Regions from separate parts of the Qipengyuania psychrotolerans genome, predicted to be linked through region 2. Evidence: predicted binding sites of a transcription regulator. Region 2 holds the regulator's gene; each other region holds the start of a gene.
The links. Region 2 encodes LexA, which represses DNA repair genes until DNA is damaged. Its sites were predicted from a motif close to GTTCCNCNCTTGTTCT; they were not measured.

Region 1: K3166_RS04705 (putative DNA modification/repair radical SAM protein) is a predicted target of LexA. The motif match lies at 4,113-4,128, and genes of this name have one in related genera.
Region 3: recA (recombinase RecA) is a predicted target of LexA. The motif match lies at 2,448-2,463, and genes of this name have one in related genera.

The regions. Positions count from the first base shown of each region.
Region 1 covers NZ_CP081297.1:947,637-955,523, reverse strand. Annotated here, with positions in the region: gene K3166_RS04715 (error-prone DNA polymerase) at 1-1,410, opposite strand, end outside; gene K3166_RS04710 (UdgX family uracil-DNA binding protein) at 1,415-2,869, opposite strand; gene K3166_RS04705 (putative DNA modification/repair radical SAM protein) at 2,866-4,110, opposite strand; gene K3166_RS04700 (carbonic anhydrase) at 4,334-5,056, shown strand; gene K3166_RS04695 (PilZ domain-containing protein) at 5,218-5,589, shown strand; gene K3166_RS04690 (hypothetical protein) at 5,645-5,965, shown strand; gene K3166_RS04685 (DNA polymerase Y family protein) at 5,962-7,536, opposite strand; gene K3166_RS04680 (hypothetical protein) at 7,533-7,887, opposite strand, start outside.
Region 2 covers NZ_CP081297.1:1,208,868-1,216,754, forward strand. Annotated here, with positions in the region: gene K3166_RS05925 (ComEC/Rec2 family competence protein) at 1-1,907, shown strand, start outside; gene lexA (transcriptional repressor LexA) at 1,961-2,665, opposite strand; gene moaC (cyclic pyranopterin monophosphate synthase MoaC) at 2,789-3,262, opposite strand; gene trpC (indole-3-glycerol phosphate synthase TrpC) at 3,259-4,062, opposite strand; gene trpD (anthranilate phosphoribosyltransferase) at 4,059-5,051, opposite strand; gene K3166_RS05950 (anthranilate synthase component II) at 5,048-5,662, opposite strand; gene pip (prolyl aminopeptidase) at 5,722-6,684, opposite strand; gene K3166_RS05960 (phosphodiester glycosidase family protein) at 6,677-7,519, opposite strand; gene trpE (anthranilate synthase component I) at 7,516-7,887, opposite strand, start outside.
Region 3 covers NZ_CP081297.1:1,433,090-1,440,976, reverse strand. Annotated here, with positions in the region: gene K3166_RS07055 (DUF4139 domain-containing protein) at 1-789, shown strand, start outside; gene K3166_RS07050 (DUF4139 domain-containing protein) at 803-2,419, shown strand; gene recA (recombinase RecA) at 2,540-3,601, shown strand; gene K3166_RS07040 (glutathione S-transferase family protein) at 3,804-4,430, shown strand; gene K3166_RS07035 (nucleotide sugar dehydrogenase) at 4,529-5,695, shown strand; gene K3166_RS07030 (NAD-dependent epimerase/dehydratase family protein) at 5,695-6,717, shown strand; gene K3166_RS07025 (class I SAM-dependent methyltransferase) at 6,721-7,548, shown strand; gene alaS (alanine--tRNA ligase) at 7,621-7,887, shown strand, end outside.

The DNA of each region.
Region 1 (7,887 bases), 260 kb from region 2:
GCGCGGGCGGTAATGAATGACCGTGGCGCATAGTCCGGCGCGGTGGCGGCCGTATTTGCGATAGAGGTACTGGATCACTTCCTCGCGCCGCTCATGCTCGAAATCGACATCGATATCGGGCGGTTCCTTGCGGTCTTCGGAGATGAAGCGGTCGAACAGCAACTGGTGCTGGGCCGGATCGACATTGGTGATGCCAAGGCAGTAGCACACGGCGGAATTCGCCGCGCTTCCCCGGCCCTGGCACAGGATCGGCGGATCGACCTTGTTGCGCGCAAAATCGACGATGTCCTTGATGGTCAGGAAATACCGCGCCAGATCCATCTTGCCGATCAGCGCCAATTCCTTGTGCAATGTCTCCGTGACACTCTCCGGCACGCCGGAGGGGTAGCGCCAGTCGGCGCCTCTCCAGGTCTCGCTTTCGAGATACTCCTGCGGCTCCGCCCCGCCGGGATAAAGCTCTTCGGGATATTCGTATTGCAGTTCGTCGAGGCTGAAATTGCAGGCGTCGGCAACTTCGCGCGCAGCGTGGATTGCATGGGGCCAGCGTTCGAACAGGCGCACCATGGTTGCAGGCGGCTTGAGATAACGCTCCGCATTACCATGCAGAAGGTGCCCTGCCCGCGCCACGGTAGTCTTGTGGCGGATTGCGGTCATCACATCCTGCAGCGGGCGCCGTTCGGGCCCTGCGTAGTGCACATCATTGGTCGCAAGAATGGACAGGCCGTTCGCTTTGGCCAGCGCATCCAGCCGCTCTATCCGTGCAATATCGTTATCGGTGTAGAGATAGGCCGCAGCAATATGGCGCAAAGAGTCCAGGCCTGCAGAAAGGTGCGGCAGGACGTCCGCAAAGGGCGCGGCGATATGCTCCTGCACCTTTTCGCCGCCCAGTCCCACCACATTGCTGGCCCATGCAGGTACGGTGAATTCGCGCGCCAGATCATTCGGCGGGAGCAGGATGAGTTGCACGCCCTCGGCGTGGCGCGCGAGCATGGCGAGGCTGATGTCGCACGCGCCTTTCTCCTGCCATCCGCCATCCAGATCGCGCATCCGTCCGGCCGAGATCAGGCGGCACAGACGGCCATAGGCTGTGCGGTTTTCCGGATAGGCGAGGAAGGCCAGCCCCTCGACTGTCTCGATCCGGCAGCCGATGCAGGGCTTCAGCTTGAGTGTTCGTGCTTCGGTATGCACCCGCACCACGCCTGCCATGGTGTTGGCATCGGCTATCCCGATGGCATCATAGCCAAGCGCCCGCGCCTTGAGCACGATGTCCACCGCATCGGATGCGCCGCGCAGGAAACTGAAACATGAGACAAGGCCCAGCTCGACGAAGGGCGCGCGGGAGGGCGCGTCTATCGACGCCGGATCGAGATCGATTGTGCGCTTGGGTACCTGGAGATCGTTTTCGGGCATGGTGTCACCCGGCCAGTTCCATCAGCCGGTGCCTGACTGCGGCGAGGTCGGCATCGAGCAGCCGCGCCTGCTCTTCACGCGCAGGACCGTCGAGGCGCAGCAGGTAGGATGGGTGCGCGGTGACCCATAACTCGCTGCCATCTTCCAGCGGGATCGGCGCGCCTCGCACTTTGGACATGCTCACCGTCTTGCCCAGCATACCGCGCGCCGCACTGGCACCCATGGCAAGGATCAGCTTCGGTTTTACGATGGCGCGCTCCGCCTCGATCCACCAGCGACAGGTGTCGATTTCCTTCGCGCCCGGGTTCTGATGCAGGCGCCTTTTGCCGCGCATCACATATTTGAAATGCTTCACCGTATTGGTGACATAGGCCGCGCGCCGGTCGATCCCGGCCTTTTCGAGATGCACCTCAAGCAATTGGCCAGCAGGTCCCACGAATGGACGCCCCTGCTGATCCTCCTGATCTCCCGGCTGCTCACCCACGATCATCAGAGCGGCATCTTGCGGCCCCTCGCCCATGACAGCATTATTGTCGAGGCCGCCAATCGGACATTTGCGGCACGCATGGATGGCCTTGTCGATAGCGGCCAGCGTTTCGGGCCGCTCCTCGAATTCCAGCGCGCCGGCCGCGACCATTCTCGCCTCGCGCCCCTGCGCGCCTGCGATCAGTTCGGGAATGAGCGCGGCTTCGGGCATGTTCTTCCAGTATTTCTTCGGCATTTCCTTCAGCATGGCACCAATTTTCAGCCGTGCGGGATTGAAGATGGAGGCGTAATAAGTGCGCCACATATCCTCCATCGGATCGCCGCCCGGGGCATCGCTGCGCTCGGCAGGAGGGCCTTCTGCCATTGTCTCGCCGTCCCAGTGGAGGCATCCGCGCGGCGTCAGGATCGACCACTGCATATTGGCGAAGCGGCGCATGAAGAAACCGGCATTGGCACGCAGGATGTGATGTTCGGGTTCAAACCAGGCAACGTAGTGTTCGCCCACTTCCTCGTCTTCGGATTCGACAAGGCGGAAGCGGACGAAAGCGTGCATCTTATGGCTGTCGCGGCGGACGTTCTTGTCGAGTTCCTCGATCTTGCGGACGTCTGGATCGGCCTTGTCTTCCATCATCCGCGGGTTTGCCTGCAATCGCCACAGCAGCCGGTAGAGCAGCCCGAAACGCTCCGGATCGGAATGGAGGATGGCATTGCGCGCCAGGCTGACGAACCGGCGATTGGCCCGCACTGCCTTCGCATCCGCATCGGGCACAGGCGATCGCCGCTCTCCGCCCAATTTTTCGCCGGATGCAAACAAATCGCCGCTGCCGCCGGGTTCAACCCAGGCCACACGGTCGGGCGGGACATCGCACTGGACCAGCTGACGCGCCCGTTCACGCCAGAAATCGAAATCGTCCGGCTCGGGCATCTGCACCACGTAATAGGCGCCGAGCTTGACGTGCTGGAGAGCTGTCATGCGACGAATAACTCCAGCTGCTCGGTCTTTGGCGCGAGCAGGCTGCGCAGGTCAGCGCGATCCGTCAGCATGACCGGTCGCCAGTCAAGCGTGCAGATGAAGGGCCGCACCTTGGTGATCGACTGGGTGAGCTTTGCCACATCATCCAGCCGAAGCGTGCGATGGCGGCGGCTGACGAGGATCTTGCTCACCGCCTTCACTCCAAGGCCGGGAACACGCAGCAATTGTTCCTTGGTGGCCCGGTTCACATCGACCGGGAATTGCTCCCGAAACTTCAGCGCCCATGCCAGCTTGGGGTCGATGTCGAGCGGCAGGTTTCCATCAGCATCGGTCGCCTGCATGACTTCGCTCGGCTTGTAGCCATAGAAGCGCATCAACCAATCGGACTGGTAGAGCCGGTGTTCGCGGATCAGCGGAGGGCGTTTCAGCGGCAGCACCGCACTGGCATCGGGGATCGGTGAAAAGGCACTGTAATAGACACGGCGCAGACGAAAATTATCGTATAACCGGCTGGCCTTGCCGACGATGTCCGCATCGGTCGCGGCGTCCGCCCCGACGATCATCTGTGTCGATTGGCCCGCTGGCGCAAAGCGCGGGGCGTGCCGGAAGCGCTTTCGCGCATCTTTCGCTTCGACAAGGTCAGCCTTCACCTTGCCCATGGCACCTTCGATCTGGCGCGCATCCTTGTCGGGCGCGAGGCGGGTCAATCCGCTGTCGGTCGGCAGTTCGACATTGATCGACACACGGTCGGCATAAAGCCCCGCCTGATGGACGATCTCCGCATCGGCTTCGGGGATGGTCTTGAGGTGGATGTAGCCGCGAAAATCGTGTTCTTCGCGCAGGATGCGCGCAACCTCGACGATCTGTTCCATCGTGTGGTTCGAGCTTTTCACGATGCCGGAGGACAGAAACAGCCCTTCGATATAATTGCGCCGATAGAAGGCGAGCGTGAGGTCGACCACTTCTTGCGGCGTGAACCGCGCGCGCTGCACATTCGAGCTCTTGCGGTTTACGCAGTAATGACAATCGAACACGCAGTGATTGGTCAGCAAGATCTTGAGCAGCGAGATACACCGACCATCCGGCGCATAGGCATGGCAGATACCCATCCCCTCGGTCGAGCCGATGCCCTTCCCGCCAAGACTGTTCTTCTTTGCCGTCCCGGACGATGCACATGATGCATCGTATTTCGCCGCATCGGCGAGAATTTCGAGCTTTTGAAGGACAGTTTGCGCAGTCATGTGTTCGCTATATGTTCTTTGTTGGGATTCACCAATGTCAAAAGATATAATTGGTCGGGAACCTATACCGCGATCGAACGTAAGGGAGCCACGGACCGGGCCCCTCTGGCGAGCGTAAATGCGCTCGTGATGTCGGACGTAAGTGACGCTGGCGGCCCCAACACTCATATACCGCTGGCATACGAACATCCCGCGACCGTCGGGTCGCCAGTTGGAGTATGTTATGAAGAAGATCGCTACCCTCGCACTCGCTGCCATGGCTGCTGGCCCTGTTGTCGCCCAGGAAAAGGACTGGAGCTTCAGCGACGGAACCTCGCCCGAGCGCTGGTCGACCGTAAATGCGGCATATGCACTGTGCGATGTCGGACTGCACCAGTCGCCAATCGATCTTGGCGCGGCCAACGCACGCGGCGATATCGCATTCGAAACAAATTTTGGCGAGACCAGCGGCACGATCGCGCTCGGCAAGGAGAAGGTCCAAGTGGACTTTCCCGCCGGAATGGGAATGAATTCAGGCGGCAAGGAATTCAATCTGATCCAGGTTCACTTCCACACCCCTTCCGAACACGCCATCAACGGTAAGCGCCACCCGCTCGTCGCCCATTTCGTGCACGCAACCGAAGCCGGTGAACTCGGCGTCCTTGGCGTCATGTTCGAACAGGGCGACGCCAACCCTGCGCTTGATTCCATCGTTGCCGGTGTCGGCGCTGGCAAGGGTGCCACTGTGCAGTTCGACGTGAATGACATGGTTCCCGAAGATGCCGGCGTTTACCGCTACATGGGCTCGCTTACCACGCCGCCCTGCAGCGAAGGTGTCAATTGGCACGTTGCCGATGAAGTCATGAGCGCCAGCGCAGAGCAAATCGCTGCGATGGAAGCGAACCTCGGCTCGTCGGCTCGTTCGATCCAGCCGCTCGGCACGCGGCTTCTTGTCGCACCCGAGTAAAATTTGGTGAAGTCCTTGAAACGGGCTGGAAGCTTCGCGCTTCCGGCCCGTTTCCTAATGCGGCGGTAAGCTTGTGCCGAAGGACCAAATTTACCCTTCTGATGGCAGGTGATCTGACCAACAGGAGAGTGGACGTGGGGCTATTCCGCAGGAACCAAGCTGTGGCTCAAAAGGAGCGACGCGCCGCACCGCGCTTTGCAGTCGATTGCGCTGCAACGCTCAAGATGCTTGGCGGCGACCGCGAAGGACGCCTGTCCGATCTTTCCGAAGACGGTGCGCGACTGGAAACCAGCAACCCTCCGAGTGAAGGCGTCTCCGGCCTGCTGTTCTGGAACGGTCACGAACACTTCGGCAAGATCGTATGGGCCAATGACAAGAGCTGCGGCATTGTATTCGAGCGACCGATCCCGCTTGCTGTTGTCGAGGACACTGTCGAAACGGTTGAAGTCCAGACTGGTCCGGTGGCCAATTTCGGCAAGATACCTCTGGGGCAGAAACGCTCGCGCAGAGCTTCGCTTCTTTCGGAAGGCTGACGGTTCACCGCACAGTAAGCGGTTATCTCTCAAATGCTTGGCATAGGAGATTTCGATGCGCGCTGTACTTTTCGTTTCCAGCCTGACCCTGCTGGCCGCTCCGGCGCTGGCGCAGGACGATGATGCACCGGTTGAATCGAGTGAGCAGGCACCGCGCAAATGTATCGCGCCGCAAGTGATCGTGCCGACATTCAACAATACCCCCGAAGCGATGGAACAGTCGCGGATTGCGGCCACGATTGTGGCGGGGTCGGAAGTGTGCAGAACCAGCGCGCTCATCCCGGAATTGTCCGAACTCAAGCACGGTCCCGAAGAGGTTTTGGAGCCCGAGGATGTGGAATCTGTCGAGCCTGCCGAAGAGGCGGAACCCGTCTAAGCGCACAGTCCCTGAAGATACCAGTCGGGCGCACCGCCGCGTCCGTCTCCCACGATACCGAGGCGATATATCCAGTATCGCCGACCACGATCATCCTCGATCCGGTAATAATCGCGCAGGCGCGTTGCACCGCGCTCGCGCCACCATTCCGGCGCGATCCTTTCCGGCCCCTCTACTCGCGCCACCTCGTGCACTTCACCCCGCCAGCGAAAGCGTTGCGGGTAACCATCCGGCGTAGCGTAAAGGACCGCGATCCTTTCCGGATTGTCGAGGAGTTTCAGAGGCCTCTTGTGAAAAGCCAATTCGGCTTGAGAAGCCGATTCCGGCTCCAGCGGCCGCTGCCACCGCTGGGCGCGTTCCGGGATATGGCTGGCGAAGGGCACGGGACGCGTAATCGCATGCACCCCTAGCCGCACGGTCAACCGGTCGATACAGGCGGACAGGGATGTGCCATGCACCTCTGCTGCAGCCTCGATATCCCCCTGCTCCAGTGCCAGCGGTTCGGCCCAGCTCGTGCGCAGGCGCAGCATCTCGATACCGAAGCCTGCGTCGATGTCATCGAGCCGTGCAGCGAACAGGCGGCAGATGTGCGCCGGATCGCGGGTGGCAGCGGCCATTTCGAGACGGCGCACGACAACCTCGCCATCGACACGCCATAGGCCAAGTTCGAGCCTGCGAGCGCCCTCGCCCCGCCCTTCCAACTCGCGCACCATGTCTTCGGCAAGATCGCCAACGACCTGGTCGAGCAGTTGGCGATGACGGATCGGCTCCATCAACCGGCGCTGGACCAGCGGCATATGCTGCGGCACCACCGGCAGCAGCGGTTCGGGCACGCGGCCAAGTATCTGGTCAAGCCGGATCAGCGGGTTGGCAGCTGGCGATTTGCGATTGCGGAAGCGGCGCTGGATCGCATCGCGGCCAATCGTCGTGAGTTCGCCCATCCGCTTCAATCCAAGGCGGCGCAGTACCGTAAGTACATCCTCGTCCAGCCGAAGAGCGGCCACGGGCAAATCGGCGAGCTTCGCCTCGAAGTCTTCCTCACCCTGCAATATCGCGCCAGGCGGGCCATAATGGGATAGCGCCCATGCGGCACCCGCCGTCGGTGCAATGGCGCAGCGCAAGGCCAGCTCGCGCGCGGCAAAGGCGGTTGCCACATCGCGCAGCAGCTTTTGCTCGCCCCCAAAGAGATGCGGCACAGCGGTTACGTCGACCAGCAATCCGTCAGGGGCATCCATCGCCGACCACGGACCCCAGCGCTGCGCCCAGATTGCGAGCTTTTCGAGGAAAGCGAGATCGCCTGCCGGATCGCTCGGCGCAGTAATGATATCAGGGCACAAGGTTCGTGCATCTGCCAGCATCATGCCGCGGCGCGCGCCCGCTGCCATACCGGCGCGGTTCACCGTCTCGATGCGCGGACCATGCGCAGTATCGGCAATCAGGACGAGAGGCTGCGTATCGAGCGCATGCCGCTGCTCGCCCCCGTCCTGCCGCCAGCGATCCATTGCCATCGCAGGAAGCCAGATCGAGAGGATGCGCCGCGAGCAGGCCGCACCTGTCATCGGCGCGTTCATGCCCTGAGCGGCGGGCGCCGATGTCTTAGCCCGGCCGTCCAATTGGCCACCGCCCGGTCTGTGCGCTCGCTCGCCCTGGTTGCCTCAAGGGTTTTTGGCGTGCTTTTCAGCAGCCATTCTCCCGGAGCATGACTGCGGGCGCGGAAAAGTTCGGCGCGCCACGCCGGGTCGCCTGGCGCTTGCGCATTCCACTGGGATGCAGGAGACGGCGCACTGGTCACTTCCCAGCGCATCCGGGCCGAAGACAGATCATGTGCGGCATCGATCCGGATAAGGAACAGCTGCACGCCGTGCCTCTCGCTCGCCAAAGTCAGCCGCCGCGAAGCCGTGAAATCCAGCGCCTTGGCATTG
Region 2 (7,887 bases):
CGGAGGGTCGGCAGCACTTACGGCTTGCTGTCGGTGCGCTTGGATTGGCATTCGCACTAGGACTGACCACCGTGTGGGTGCGATCGGAGATGGTCGGAGCAGAGCCGATATCCCGGCCGATGCTTATGAAGCTCGATGCACGTATACTCGAGCGCACGGAACAGCCTTCGGAAGATAGGGTTCGGCTTGTCCTTGCCGCGCGGGACGCCGAAGCAGGGCGAGCGATCCGTGTGAGGGTGAATGTCCCAAACGACCATGACATGCCCGAACTTCGCGAAGGCGCGAGGGTAGAACTGCGAGCGCGCCTGATGCCGCCATCTCCGCCCCTGCTCCCCGGCGCTTATGATTTCGCGCGGGATGCATGGTTCAAAGGTTTCGCGGCTACCGGTTCGTTAGTCGGCGAGGTGCGAGTGACCGAGCCTGCAGAAGCCAATGATGGCTGGCTGGCCGGAAAACAACGTGATCTTTCTGCGCATGTCCGATCGCGACTAAGCGGAGCACCGGGAACCATCGCGGCTGCATTTGCAACCGGAGACCGCGGAGGAATTGCGAAGGCCGATGAAGAGGCCATGCGGGATGCCGGCTTGACCCATCTTCTCTCAATCAGCGGATTGCACGTAAGCGCGGTAATCGCAGCGGCATATTTTCTGGCTATCAAGCTGCTTGCCTTGTGGCCTTGGCTGGCCCTGCGCGCCAGGCTGCCATTGCTGGCCGCTGCCGCTGCCGCGGGTGTGGGCATCGCCTATACGCTCCTTACCGGCGCTCAGGTTCCCACCGTAAGAAGTTGCATCGGGGCCGTTCTGGTTCTGGGCGCGCTAGCCCTGGGACGTGAGCCTTTGTCCCTGCGAATGGTGGCCGTAGCAGCGGGGGCCGTCTTGGTGCTATGGCCAGAATCTCTCGTTGGCCCAAGTTTCCAGATGAGTTTTTCTGCGGTCATTGCAATCGTAGCGCTCCATAATTCACAGCCAGTGAGGGATTTCCTGGCGCCCCGTGAGGAAGGCTGGACGAGAGTGATGTCCAGGCGCGTTCTGATGTTGTTCATTACCGGCTTGGTGATCGAGATAGCCCTCACACCTATCGTGTTATTCCATTTCCATCGTTCTGGTCTCTACGGCGCATTTGCGAATGTTTTCGCAATTCCATTGGTCACGTTCTTGTCGATGCCACTGATTGCGCTCGCGCTATTTTTCGACCTTGTCGGAGCGGGCGCGCCGTTCTGGTGGCTCGCAGGCAAATCGCTCGAAATTCTCATTGCGATGGCGCATTTCACATCGTCACAGCCTGGAGCTGTCAAGCTCGTGCCGCATATGGGGCTAGGGATAATCTCTCTGTTCGTTGGGGGAGGGCTGTGGCTTGCCTTGTGGAGGGGCAGGGCGCGCTTGTTGGGCCTTGTTCCAGCGGCAATTGGCACAATTGCATTGGTGCTTAGCCCCGTCCCGGATCTGCTTATCACACGTGATGGGCGCAATGTCGGAATTACAAATCAGGACGGGCATCTCTTCGTTCTGCGCGGTGCGCCGGGCTCTTATTCGAGAACCAACATTGTCGAACTGGCAGGGAGCGAGGCCGAGGCCATGCCCATAGAGGAATATCCCGGCGCGCGGTGCAGCGCAGATTTTTGCTCCATCGGGCTCAGCAGAGGGGAACGGGACTGGTCGATTCTTGTCGCCCTCAACCGTCAGAGGATTGATGAGCGCCAGTTAGCCGCTGCGTGCGAGCTGTCTGATCTTGTCATTGCAGATCGGTGGCTGCCGAGAAGTTGCAAGCCCAAATGGGCGAAGATCGACGGCCGCTTCGTAGCAGAGAATGGCGGTACATCTGTGTACCTGGCAGACGAACGGATCGACACCGTTGCATCGGCTCAGGGGCAACATGGCTGGTGGAAAACGGACGCCGAAAAATATTGAAAAAAAGGGCGCCCGCATCAGCAAGCGCCCCATTTCAATTCAAGTATCTCAGATCAATGGTAGCGACGCAGCAGTCCAGCCAGCTTACCTTGGACCTGCACTCGGCTCGCTTCGTAAACCTGAGGTTCGTATGCGCCATTGGCGGGGTCGAGGCGGACCATCGGACCCTCTTTGCGGAGGTACTTGAGGGTCGCTTCCTCATTGTCGACCAGTGCGACCACAATTTCACCATCCCGGGCAGTTTCGGTGCGCTGCACTAGCGCAAAATCACCGTCGAAAATTCCCGCTTCGATCATGGAATCACCTGAAACTTCGAGCGCATAGTGATCGCCCGGGCCAAGCAGGGCCGCAGGTACTGGCATGCTGGACTGGCCTTCGATGGCTTCAATCGGTGCACCGGCCGCAATCCTGCCATGCAATGGGACGTCGATAATGTCATTTGCCGCTCGCGGCGCAATCGCTTTAGCGGCGTGCGCGGCGACAATGGTATCATTTGCTGATGACACCTTTGCCGGTTGAGCGGAGGCTGGCAGCGTGACCGCATCTTCTGGCAACTTGATCACTTCAAGCGCCCGAGCCCGATTGGGAAGCCGCCGGATGAAGCCGCGTTCTTCAAGCGCGGAAATCAGGCGGTGCACGCCAGACTTGCTCTTCAAATCAAGCGCTTCTTTCATTTCTTCGAAAGAAGGCGAAATGCCGGTATCTTCCAGCTTCTGCTGGATGAACCGAATTAATTCGTGCTGCTTTGCGGTCAGCATCAGGTCACTCCCTGGTTCCAGTTCACTTAATGCGAACGAATGTGGAACAATTAGGCAACCATTTTTTCAAAGTCAAGCAATTCAGCCATTTCTGGGCAATGGAACGGAACAGGTGTTCCCGTTTCAGTCCTGTGCTCGCCAGTGTCCTGACTTGCCTCCGACCTTTTCCAAGAGCCGAATACCCTCGATACGCATCCCTTTATCGATAGCTTTGCCCATATCGTAGAGCGTCAACAGTGCTACCGAAACGGCAGTGAGCGCTTCCATCTCGATCCCGGTTTTGCCGACCAGTCTGGCAGTGGCCTGGACGCGAATGGCTCGCTCTTCAATCTCGATATCGACGACCATCGAATCGAGCCCCAGTGGGTGACAAAGCGGAATGAGTTCGCCGGTCCGCTTGGCCGCCAGAATGCCGGCAATACGAGCGGCCGCGACTGCATCGCCTTTTGGATTTCCACCGGATGAAAGTGCCTCAAGCGCCTCTTGTGACATCACGATGCGCCCTTCGGCGGTTGCACTGCGCTCGGTCTCAGGCTTTGTAGAAACATCCACCATCCTTGCGGCACCGCTTTCATCAAGATGCGTCAGGCGTGTCATAATGAGCTGTCAGAACCTGGGGAAAGAAGAGTGCGGGTCGCCAGTTCAACGTCGGCCTGCCGCATCAGGCTTTCTCCGACGAGAAATGTATTCACTCCTGCACGCGAAAGACGGTTGCAGTCATCATTCGTGAAAATGCCGCTTTCGCCAACAATGAGCGACCCTGCCGGGGCGAGCGGAGCAAGTGCTTCAGTGATACCCAAGTCAGTTTCGAAGGTCTTCAGGTTGCGGTTATTAATGCCGATCAGTCGTGACTGAAGGCGTGCGGCGCGCTCCAGTTCTTCGGCATCGTGAACCTCGACCAGCACGTCCATTCCGCGCTCGACGGCAGCGGCTTCGATCTCATGCATGACTCCATCTTCAAGCGCAGCGACGATAATCAGGATCGCATCGGCACCAATGGATCGCGCTTCTGAAACTTGCCACGGGTCAACCATGAAGTCCTTGCGAAGAACCGGCAAAGTGCAAGCTGCCCTCGCTTCGATCAGATAGCTTTCATGGCCCTGGAAATACGGAGCGTCTGTGAGAACCGACAGGCATGCCGCACCGCCGCGTTCATACGCCTTCGCGTGATCGGCGGGGTCAAAGTGTTCACGAATGAGGCCTTTGGAAGGGGAGGCTTTCTTGATCTCGGCGATCAGACCAAAGCCGCTCTTTTGCGCTTCCTCAAGGGCATTGCGGAAGCCTCTGGGCGCATCGATATTGCGCGAACCCAGATCAAGCTGCGAGAGACTTGCCTTGGTTTTGCGCGCAGCCACTTCATCGCGCTTGGTGGCACAAATTTCCTCGAGTTTATTCACTGCGCCATCTCGATCCAGTTTGCGAGGAGCTCTTTCGCCCTCCCGCTATCGAGTGCTTCTGCGCCAGTTTCGGCGGCTTCTGTCCAGTCTTCGGTACGTCCCGCTACAATCAGGGTCGCAGCTGCATTGAACAGCACTGCGTCGCGGTAGGGTCCCGGTGTGCCTAGCAACAGAGCCTCGAGCGCTTTCGCGTTATGCACCGGATCACCGCCGCGAATGGCTTCGACCGGTGCGTGCGGCAAGTTTGCCTGAACCGCGAGCACGCGGCGCATTTCGAAATCGTTGCCAGAGACATCAGCGAGTTCGTTGCCGCCCGCGAGAGACAATTCGTCGAGACCTTCGTCGCCCGAAGCGATAAAAGTGCGCTCCGTACCGAGCATCGCCTTGGCCTTCGCATAGATGGGTACATAGGCTGGGCGAGCGATGCCGATCAGCTGGCGCTTTACGCCTGCCGGATTGGAAAGCGGACCCATCAGATTGAAAATGGTCCGGACCCCCAGTTTTTGGCGGATCGGTTGGATGCGGCCCATCGCAGGGTGATGGTTCTTGGCGAACAGGAAGCAAATTCCCAGCTCTGCCAGTGTCTTCTCCGCCGTTCTTCCCGCCGCCTCCATGTCGAGACCCAAGGCTTCAAGGGTGTCCGCAGCGCCCGATTTCGAGCTAGCAGCACGGTTACCGTGCTTGGCGACACTTACCCCGCAGGCCGCGACAACAAGGCTAACGGCGGTTGAAACATTGAGTGTATGGTGGCCGTCGCCGCCGGTCCCGCAACAATCGACCGTGCCATCTGGCGCGTTGATCGGGATCAGGCGGGCTCGGAGAGCGCGGGCGGCGCCAGCGATTTCCTCAGCCGTTTCGCTTCGGGCTGACATATCTACCAGGAAGCGGGCAATCTCATCATCGGAAGTTTCACCGTCCAGGATCCAGCCAAAGACTTCTTCTGCCTTTTCAGCATCGAGGTGGATGTCGGCTGCGGGTAGTTGCTTCATGCTGGAACCTGGGCCTCAATGCCGCAAATGTGGAGGAAATTGGCGAGCAAGGCGTGACCATGCTCGGTCGCGATACTTTCCGGGTGGAACTGTACGCCATGAATAGGAAGGGTTTTGTGGCGGAACCCCATGACGCTCGAACCATCAAGGCCGGGGGTCTCGCTTTGTGCGTTGATCTCGAGGCAGTCGGGAATGTCTTCAACAACGAGCGAGTGATAACGGGTAGCGAGATAGGGTGATGGCAAACCTGCAAAGACGCCGCTGCCGTTGTGGGTGACGTCACTGGTTTTGCCATGCATCAAGCCGCCGCGCACAACGCGCCCGCCGAAGTGTTGACCGATGGCCTGGTGGCCAAGGCACACCCCGAGGAGGGGCTTCCCTGCTTCGGCGCAAGCTGCAACCAGATCGAGGCTCATGCCGGCTTCGTTTGGCGTGCAGGGTCCAGGTGAAATGAGGTAGCCATCAGCATTGGCGGCAATGGCCTCTGCGGCGGTAACCGCATCATTGCGGACCACTTTCACCTCCGCGCCCAGTTCCATCAGGTAATGGACGAGGTTGAAAGTGAAGCTATCGTAGTTGTCTACGACGAAGATTGTCCGGCTGTCGGTCATGTATGGCGTCAATGGCGCTGCGCGTGATCGGTTTCAAGCAATCAAAACCAGTCGCGACGTCAAACCTGCTTGCCGGCCAGTTTGTCAGTCGCTCTGACAAGCCCATCGATAATGCCCGGTTCGCTGGCGCTGTGACCGGCATCGTGAACGATCCACAGCCCTGCTTCGGGCCACGCTTTCTTGAGCGCCCACGCACTGGTTGGCGGAGTACATATGTCGTGACGCCCCTGGACAATGATGCCCGGAATGCCTTCAAGCTTGTCGACATCGGCGAGCAACTGGGCTTCTTCGAGATAGAAATCATTCAGGAAATAGCGCGCGCAGATGCGGGCGAATGGCACGGCTTTCGACGCATCCGCGAAGCTGTCGAGCAGGTCGGTATCAGGCAGCAAAGTTGCGACCTGGCCCTCCCAGATAGACCATGCTTTCGCTGCCGTCAGACGGGTTTCCTCGTCATCGCTGGTAAGCCTCGTGTGGAATGCTTCCACTAGGTTGCCCCGTTCGCACTCCGGTATGACGCTGATAAAATCGTCCCATGCCTCGGCCATGATCTCACTTGCGCCGTAACTATAGAGCCATTGTTTTTCCTTGGCGCGCGCGAGGAACACACCGCGCAGTACGAGTTCGCTCACACGTTCCGGATGCTTTTGGGCGTAGGCGAGGGCGAGTGTCGATCCCCAACTGCCGCCGAATGCCTGCCATTTCTCGTGGCCGCACATTTCGCGCAAGCGTTCGATATCGGCCACGATGCGCCATGTGTCGTTGTTCTCGATCTCTGCAAATGGGAGCGATTTACCGCAGCCGCGCTGGTCGAAAAGCAGAACGTCGTAAAGTTCGGGATCCCACTGCCGGCGATGTGAGGGGCTCATCCCTCCGCCAGGGCCGCCATGAAGGAACACAGCAGGCTTCGCCCCCGGTGTCCCTACGCGTTCGTAATAGAGCGAGTGACCTTCACCGACGTCCAGCATCCCCGTCTCGTATGGTTCGATCTCGGGATACAGATTTCGCCGCGTGTCACTCATCGTCAGAGACCTTTCTTTCGACGGCCACAATCGGGCCAATTGGAGCGCCGGTATCGAGCCGGTCGGTTGCCGGGTTCCATAGCCCTGAAACATTCCCGTCAAGATAAAGAGCGTCTGACACTTTCAGCTCGTCACGATAGAAACGGGCAAGCTTTCCAAACGAGATCGGGGCATTGGAAATGACAAAGTGCGCCCGTCCGCGGTCATCGATACCGACACCGTTCCGCACCAGCCGGGAGGGGCCATCCTGACTGATTTCCGGATGAATCTTTCCGTCAATCACGAGCATCGGTCCGGACTGTGTGCCGAATTCGGGACGATCGCTGACATTTGCCAGGAAATCTTCGGTGGTCCTGATTTCCCAAGAGTCGCCCGTGCCGAAAAACACGCCGTTGGGCTTCAGGTGGAAGTTGCCTTCCCCGTCATTCGTATTGAGTGCCTTCAATCGCTCGGAATTCACGACGAAGTAGCCGATTGGCTGGCCTTCCTCGTCGTACATTCCTGCATTCATTGCAAAAGCCATTTCCACAGGATCACGCGAGCGCGAGTAGGCCGAGAGGCTGCGGTAAGTTACGCCTTCGTCGCTGGCGAGCGCCATTCGGATGCGGTGCCTTGAAGGCACGGCAAGACAGTGAGTTAGCGAAGTATCCTCGAAAATGATCGAGCGGCAGGCGCTTTCCACCTGGCTTGCGACCAAGGGGGTTTCGCTTGGCGTAGGGCTGGGGGTTGCCTCAGCCTGACCGTCAATTCGCGTCCGCGTAACAGGCTCTCCGCCCTGCGGTGGTTCGCATGCGGACAGGATCATCAATGGTAATGCGACCAGAAGGTATTTCATTGTCCGAAACCGGGTTCCTTGGCGATTCTTACCGCTTCTTTGGCGGCTGCAAATAATGCTCCGGCCTTGGCCTCGCATTCCTGCTGCTCATAATCCGGATCGCTGTCGGCGACTATCCCTGCACCGGCCTGAACATGCATTATTCCGTCTTTCACAACCGCTGTTCTGAGCACGATGCAGCTGTCTAGCGAACCATCGGGCGAGAAGTATCCGACACCGCCAGCGTAGGGACCGCGTTTCGCAGTCTCGAGTTCGGCGATAATCTCGCATGCACGCACCTTGGGCGCTCCGCTGACTGTCCCCGCCGGGAACCCGGCAAACAACGCATCAATCGCGTCATGATCGGGTGAAAGCTGGCCGGTTACATT
Region 3 (7,887 bases), 220 kb from region 2:
GTAGCTGGCAATCCGGCCGGTGGATCGAACACATCAAATCGCCAGCGCGGAAGCACAATGCGGCCGGGTACAGAGACTGCGAACCGCGAACAATTGGGCGATTTCTACCTCTATCCGCTGTCTGAACGTACCACGATTGCCAATCAGCAGACCAAGCAAGTCAGTTTCCTCGACGTGCAGGGAGTCCCGGCACAGCGGCGCTATGCGCGGGAGGTTGACTGGCTGACCAATGACGAGCGTTCCATCAACGTTTCGAGCCAAGTCCGGTTCAGCACCAGCCGCGAGCAAGGCCTCGGCGATGCTCTACCAGCTGGCACAGTGCGGTTTTATCAGCGCGATGCGGAAGGCAACCCCCAGTTCATTGGTGAGAACGGCATTGGGCATACACCAATGGGAAGCGTTCTGACTTTGCGGACTGGTGATGCCTTCGATGTGCTGGTGCTCGCCGAAGTGATCGAGCGCGAAAGGATTTCGGGCACCGAGTATGAGAAAAGCTCGCGCTACCGCGTTATCGAGGATGGCAAGGTCGTACGAGAGGTCGAGGTCGAGAATGCCAAGACATTCTGGCGCACGACAATGCGGTATACGATCACCAATGCCAAACCTTCGCCCGTCGAAGTTCAACTCGCACAGGCTGGCCTCGACCCGTATTGGTGGGCACGCGATTTCCGAGTTGTCTTGGAGGATATCGTCGGTCGCCAGGTCAATGCTGGCAGGCGAGAATGGACTGTCCCGGTGGCTGCGAACAGCAAGCGCGAAGTGACCGTCGTGTTCGAGGGGCGGTACTGAGGGGGCCGGTAACATGCGCTCCCTTGTCCTCGCCCTTGCGGTCCTGTGCGCGTCCGCACCTTCAGATGCGGATGCACGTGAAGCGATCGACGCGTCCTCGCCGCAGGAACTGGCGGTGACGGTTTACCGTGATCCTCTCCGCCCGGAGGGCCAGCGTATGAACCGCGATTGGCCGGGAGGCTTCGCCATGATCAGCGAAGTCCGGCAGGTTACCCTTCCGCCCGGCCAATCGACGATCCGCTTCACCGGCGTTGCAGAAGGAATGGTAGCCGTTAGCGCTATCGTCACCGGACTTCCGGGTGGAACGATCGAGAAGAACCGCAACGCCGATCTGCTAAGCCCCGCGGCATTGGTCGACAGGACGCTGGGCAACCGGGTGACAATAACCCGCACCGATCCGGCGACTGGTAATCAGGCTTCCGAGAGCGCTGTCGTCAGGACGAGGGCCGACGGCGGCCTCGTGCTCCAGACGCGTGAAGGGTTCGAAGCAGTGCGATGTTCCGGACTGCCGGAAAAACTGACCTTTGACAGCGTTCCTTCGGGACTCTCGTCAGATCCCGTTTTCTCGATCGACACGCGCAGCGCAATGGGCGGAACCTACACAGTGACGCTGACCTATCTCGCATGGGGCTTCGACTGGGAAGCGAATTATGTGGCCCGATTGGGAGAAGCGAGGCGCGACGGAACTTTGCGCATGGAACTGCTGTCCTGGCTGACGATCCTCAATGACAATGGGCAGACCTTCCCCGACGCCGAACTCATGGCAGTTGCCGGGACACTGAACATCGAGAGTGATTTCGAGGAACTCGCAGACGCGCCGTCGGCGAGGCCGCTGCGGCTCACGTGCTATCCATTCGGCAGCACGGCAGCGGGATCGCCGATAGCCTATCCGCCTCCGCCGCCGCCTCCCCCGCCGCCAGCACCGGCGATGTATGACAGCGCCAACGCCATTGTCGTAACAGGATCACGCGTGTCCAAAGCAGCGGCTGAAGCTGCCGCGCCGCTCGCGATGATTGCAGGGGAAGAAGCGCTGGGTGATCTCAAGCTCTATCGCATTCCGGAAAAGGTCACTGTCGCAGCGCAGGGCCAAAAGCAGATTGTGTTTCTCGACAAGGATGCTGTCGAGGCGCGCTTTATTTACGTGGGGCGCTGTGGGTCAGAGCAGGTGAATGATCTGTCCGAGCCAGATCTTTTCGATCCGGCGCAGCTTCTTCTCGCGACGAAGAACGAGGAAGGCAAAGGCCTCGGGCAGTCGTTGCCCCAGGGCGGCATCGCGATTTACGAACCCACCGAGGCGGGCGATCTGTTGATTGCCGAAACGCGGCTGCGCGATTTCGCTTTGACTGAGGACATCGAACTCGACCTGCCCGAAAGCACCCAGGTATTCTTCCAGTGCGGAGTTATCGACGACGATGATCTGCAAGCCGAGGGCAAATGGGTAAAGCATCGCGCTCAGGTTTCAAATGCGAATGACACCCCGATCATGATGCGCTTCGATCTGGGAATGTCCGGCTATGCCAAGATCAAGGGCCTCAGAAAGACCCGTGTCAAGGATGGGCGCATCATTTACGAGGTTGAAATTCCTGCAAATTCGCAGCATTCATTCCGATATCGGCAACTCTACGACTAGCGCAAAACGCTTGCTTAAAAAACTTTCTGTTCCACTCTTGTTCTATTGGAACAAACGCGGTACACCCCATGACAGTTGATGAGTCGGTTATGGCTCTGGAAAAGCAAAAGGGGTAATGTCATGGCGGCCAGTCTGAAGCTTGTGGAAGGAAAAAAAGTGGACGCAGACCGCCAGAAGGCATTGGACGCAGCGCTATCGCAAATAGATCGCGCGTTCGGCAAAGGTTCGGCTATGAAGCTTGGCCAGAGGAAAGCGATGGAAGTGGAAACGATTTCCACTGGTTCGCTCGGCCTTGATATCGCGCTCGGCGTGGGCGGATTGCCCAAGGGCCGTGTGATCGAAGTTTACGGTCCGGAAAGCTCGGGCAAGACTACGCTGGCGCTGCATGTCCTGGCCGAAGCCCAGAAACAAGGCGGCACCGTCGCTTTCGTCGATGCCGAACATGCGCTTGATCCGGTCTATGCCCGCAAGTTGGGAGTCGATATTGACGAATTGATCGTATCGCAGCCCGACACTGGCGAGCAGGCTCTTGAGATCGTCGATACGCTGGTTCGCTCCAACGCGATTGATGTGTTGGTTGTGGACTCCGTTGCTGCACTGGTCCCGCGCGCTGAAATCGAAGGTGAAATGGGTGACAGCCATGTCGGCCTGCAAGCCCGCCTCATGTCGCAGTCGCTGCGCAAGCTGACCGGTTCGATCAACCGCTCCAAGTGCATGGTAATCTTCATCAACCAGCTGCGCATGAAGATCGGCGTAATGTACGGCAATCCCGAGACGACAACTGGCGGTAACGCGCTCAAGTTTTACGCCTCGGTCCGTCTCGACATCCGCCGCACCGGTCAAATCAAGGACCGCGACGAGATCGTTGGCAACTCCACGCGTGTGAAAGTGGTCAAAAACAAGGTCGCGCCGCCGTTCAAGCAGGTCGAATTCGACATCATGTATGGGGAAGGCATTTCCAAGATCGGCGAGATTCTCGATCTTGGCGTGAAGGCAGGCCTCGTGGAAAAGTCGGGTAGCTGGTTCAGCTACGACAGCGTCCGGATCGGCCAAGGCCGTGAGAACGCGAAGACCTTCCTGAAAGAGAATACCGAAATGTGTGCCAAGTTGGAAGCCGCCATCCGCGGCAAAACCGACGAGGTCGCCGAGGAAATGATGACCGGTCCGGACGCGGACGACTGATCTTCATACCTCGAAGCGGGAGCTTGGGCGGCATATCAACCCCTGTCGCCTGAATGCCGGACTGTCCCCCGGTGCTCCCGATTAAACGGAAAGCCGGTGCGCGCGCTCTTCATGATGCTGCCGCACCGGCTTTTCCGTATCTGGTCTGGCGAAACGATGATGTTGCGCCTACGCAGTCGGCTCGAAACAGCAGGAGCTTCGCATGACCGTTACAGTCCACCATCTCAACAACAGCCGTTCACAGCGTATCCTGTGGCTTCTCGAGGAGCTCGGCGCTGACTACGAGATCGTGGCATATCAGCGCGACAGCGAAACTAATCTTGCCCCGCCGGAACTGCTCAGCGTCCATCCCCTGGGTAAGTCGCCGGTAATTGAAGACGATGGGCGCATGATTGCCGAAAGCGGTGCAATCATCGAGTATCTTTGCGCAAAACATGGCGGGAAGGGCTGGCTTCCCGAACAAGGCAGCCATGCCTGGGTCGATCATCTGGAATGGATGCAATTCGGAGAGAGTTCCTTCTTTGTCCCCGTCATGCTGAAAATCTATGCCGGTCGGCTTGGCGAAGCCGCTGCACCGCTCATGCCGCGCGTCGATGCGCAGCTCGAAGCCCACATCAATTACGCCGAGGCGAAGATTTCCGATGATCTTCACTTCGTCGGCCACGATTGGAGCGCAGCGGATGTGATGATGAGCTTCCCCGCCGAGATTGCAGTGATGCAGGGGTATGCCGAGCGCGCACCCAAGCTCGCCAAATTCGTCGAAGCAATCCACGCACGCCCCGCTTGGCAGCGCGCACGAGAGAAGGGCGGTGCCTATTTCGGTTGGTGAGAACGCTGACCATCCGACCCTTGCAAATGGCGGTTCAGCCTCACAAAGCTCTGCGATGATGTTCGGCCATCACAGTTAAATGCAACATAGGTAAATCAATGAAAATCGCTGTATTTGGGCTCGGTTATGTAGGGCTATCCAACGCCATCATGCTTTCGCAGCATAATGAAGTTGTGGGGTGTGATATTTCCCAACCGCGGGTCGACATGCTGCGCGGGGGCAAATCGCCGATTCAGGATGTTCTGGTGCAGGAATATCTGCAGCGCGACGATTTGAATCTCGAATTCACAACGAAATTCGAAGACGCGATAGCCGGGGCCGAGTTTGCCGTCGTGGCAGTCCCTACGAATTATGACGTCGACAACAACTTCTTCGATACGTCTGCAGTGGATACGGTAATCGAAGGCGTCCTCAAGGCGAGTGACACCGCGATTATCGTTATAAAATCGACCATTCCGGTGGGCTATGTTTCGTCCGCTCGCGACCGGTTCGCAAGCGACCGAATTCTCTTCAGCCCTGAGTTCTTGCGTGAAGGCCAGGCGCTGCACGACAATTTGCACCCCTCCCGCATCATCGTGGGTGAACGGTCCGAGCGCGGTCAGCGCTTTGCTGACTTGTTGTCGCAGCCCGTTCTAGACGATGACACTCCGGTGCTCCTGACTGATCCAAATGAAGCCGAGGCGATAAAACTTTTTGCGAATACGTACCTCGCTATGCGCGTCGCGTTTTTTAATGAACTCGACAGCTATTCGCTGTCGCGCGGGCTCGATACGCGGCAGATCATTGAGGGGATCGGTCACGATCCGCGCATTGGTTCGCACTATAACAACCCTTCCTTTGGTTATGGCGGTTATTGCCTACCCAAAGATACCAAGCAGCTTTTGGCGAATTACAGCGAGGTGCCCCAGAACCTGATCCGCGCGATTGTCGATGCGAACCGCACGCGGAAAGATTTCCTCGCGGATCGCATTATCGAGAAAGGACCTGAAAAGGTCGGCGTGTTCAGGCTCGTGATGAAAGCGGGTTCAGACAACTTTCGGCAGTCTTCCATCCAAGGCATCATGAAGCGTGTGAAGGCCAAGGGCATCGAAGTGATCGTCTATGAGCCGGTCATGGAAGAAGACAGCTTCTTTGGTTCGCGCGTCGAACGCGATCTCGAAAAGTTCAAAGCGGACTGTGACGTCATCATTGCAAACCGCCTTGATCCCGAACTCGCTGATGTGCGCGACAAAGTCTTCACCCGAGACCTTTTCGGGGCCGACTGATGAAGCAGCCCCGTACCGCGCTCGTGACCGGTGCGGCCGGTTTTATTGGCTACTTCACATGCAAACGGTTGCTGGCAGACGGTTTCCGCGTCATCGGCGTCGATAATCTGAGCGATTACTACGACGTCCGCTTGAAAGAGCGCAGGCAAAGCGAGCTTCTCCAGAACCCCGGCTTTCGGATCGTAAACAAAGCAATCGAAACGCCGCAATTGCTGATGGACCTGTTCGAGGCCGAGCAACCGGATATCGTCATACACCTCGCTGCGCAGGCCGGTGTGCGGTATTCGATCGATAACCCGCGCTCCTACCTAGAGAGCAATCTGGTCGGGACCTTCGAACTGCTCGAAGCAGCGCGCGCCTTTCCGCCCGGGCATATGTTGCTGGCTTCGACATCTTCGGCCTACGGCGCGAATACCGAGATGCCATATCGCGAGACGATGAAGGCGGATCACCAGATGTCCTTCTACGCCGCGACGAAAAAGGCGAACGAGGCGATGGCTCACAGCTACGCGCACCTGTTCGGGCTTCCGGTCACAATGTTCCGCTTCTTTACCGTTTACGGCCCCTGGGGCCGACCGGATATGGCGTTGTTCAGGTTCACAAAGGCAATGCTCGCTGGCGAGGCTATCGACGTCTATAATCACGGCGAGATGATGCGCGATTTCACTTTTGTCGAAGACCTTGTTGAAGCAGTCCGGCGCTTGGTAGACACGCCTCCCATAAGGCCAGACAAGCCCAAAGACATCGCCGACGGTGACAGCCTTTCTCCAGTGGCCCCCTGGCGTATCGTCAATATCGGCAACTCCCGACCGGTGCAGCTCGGCGACATGATCGCTGCGGTTGAAGAAGCGCTTGGTGTGGAGGCCAGACGAAACCTCATGCCGATGCAACCGGGTGATGTCCCGGCGACATGGGCAGACGCCGATTTGCTCAAATCGCTCACCGGCTATGTGCCGCAAACCGATATTCGAGAAGGCGTTGGCAAGTTCATCGAGTGGTACCGTGACTATTATCAGGCCTGATCTTTGACCCAGAAATCCGAATGGACCGGGCGTGTCGGCGAAAGCTGGGCCCATGAATGGAGGCGCACCGACCGAAGCTTTGGTGGGCTGACCGATCGCTTGTTGCAGGCTGCGACCAGCAGCCCTTTCAACCAGGTGGTGGATGTCGGATGCGGGGCAGGGGAAGTGTCGCTGCTCCTCGCTGCTGCGAACCCGTCGGCGCGGGTCACGGGAGTTGATGTAAGCGAAAACCTCCTGGCGGTTGCCAGGCTCCGTGGCGAAGGGGCAGACAATGTCGCGTTCGTGCTCGGAGACGCTTCTCAGTGGGAGGCAGGTGAGGGTGAAGCGCCCGACCTAATCGTATCGCGCCACGGTGTAATGTTCTTTCCCGAGCCGGTCACTGCATTCGAGCATTTGCGAAGCATAGCTCGGCCCGGTGCGAGGTTGGTGTTCTCCTGCTTCCGCGAGCGGCGTGACAATCAATGGGCAGAGCAGCTGACCTCCGTACTTGGCACAGGGAGCTCTCCTGCAGATCCCCGTGCACCGGGGCCCTTTGCCTTTGGCGAAGCGGATTACGTCGAAGACATACTCACTAGGGCAGGGTGGACTGACGTACACTTTTCTCCTGTCGACTATGAAATGGTTGCGGGTGAAGGCACGGACGCACTTGAAGATGCGGTGTCTTATTTCCTGAGAATTGGTCCGGCTGCCCGCGCGATTTCAGAGATGGACGCAGCCGAGCGTGACCGCACGATGGGCCGATTGCGCGAAATGCTCTATGCCCAATCCAAGGAGGGCAGGATAACTTTGCCCGCTGCGTCATGGATAGTCACGGCCAAACGCGCAGACTGATCGGAAGCTCTGCACAGTCTGAGCAGGCATTCATGCTTGTCGGCTGCGCGGCGATTGCCTACTTGCGCGAACATGACGTCGACCAACGAAATCCGCCGCTCCTTTCTCGACTATTTCGCCGGGACAGGTCACCAGGAGGTGCCGAGTGCGCCGCTGGTGCCGTTCAGCGATCCCACGCTGATGTTCGTGAATGCGGGCATGGTGCCGTTCAAGAACTCGTTCACCGGGCTTGAAGCGCCGCCTGCGTCGCGCGCAACAAGCGCGCAGAAATGTGTCCGGGCTGGCGGTAAGCACAACGATCTCGACAATGTCGGTTACACGGCGCGTCACCACACCTTC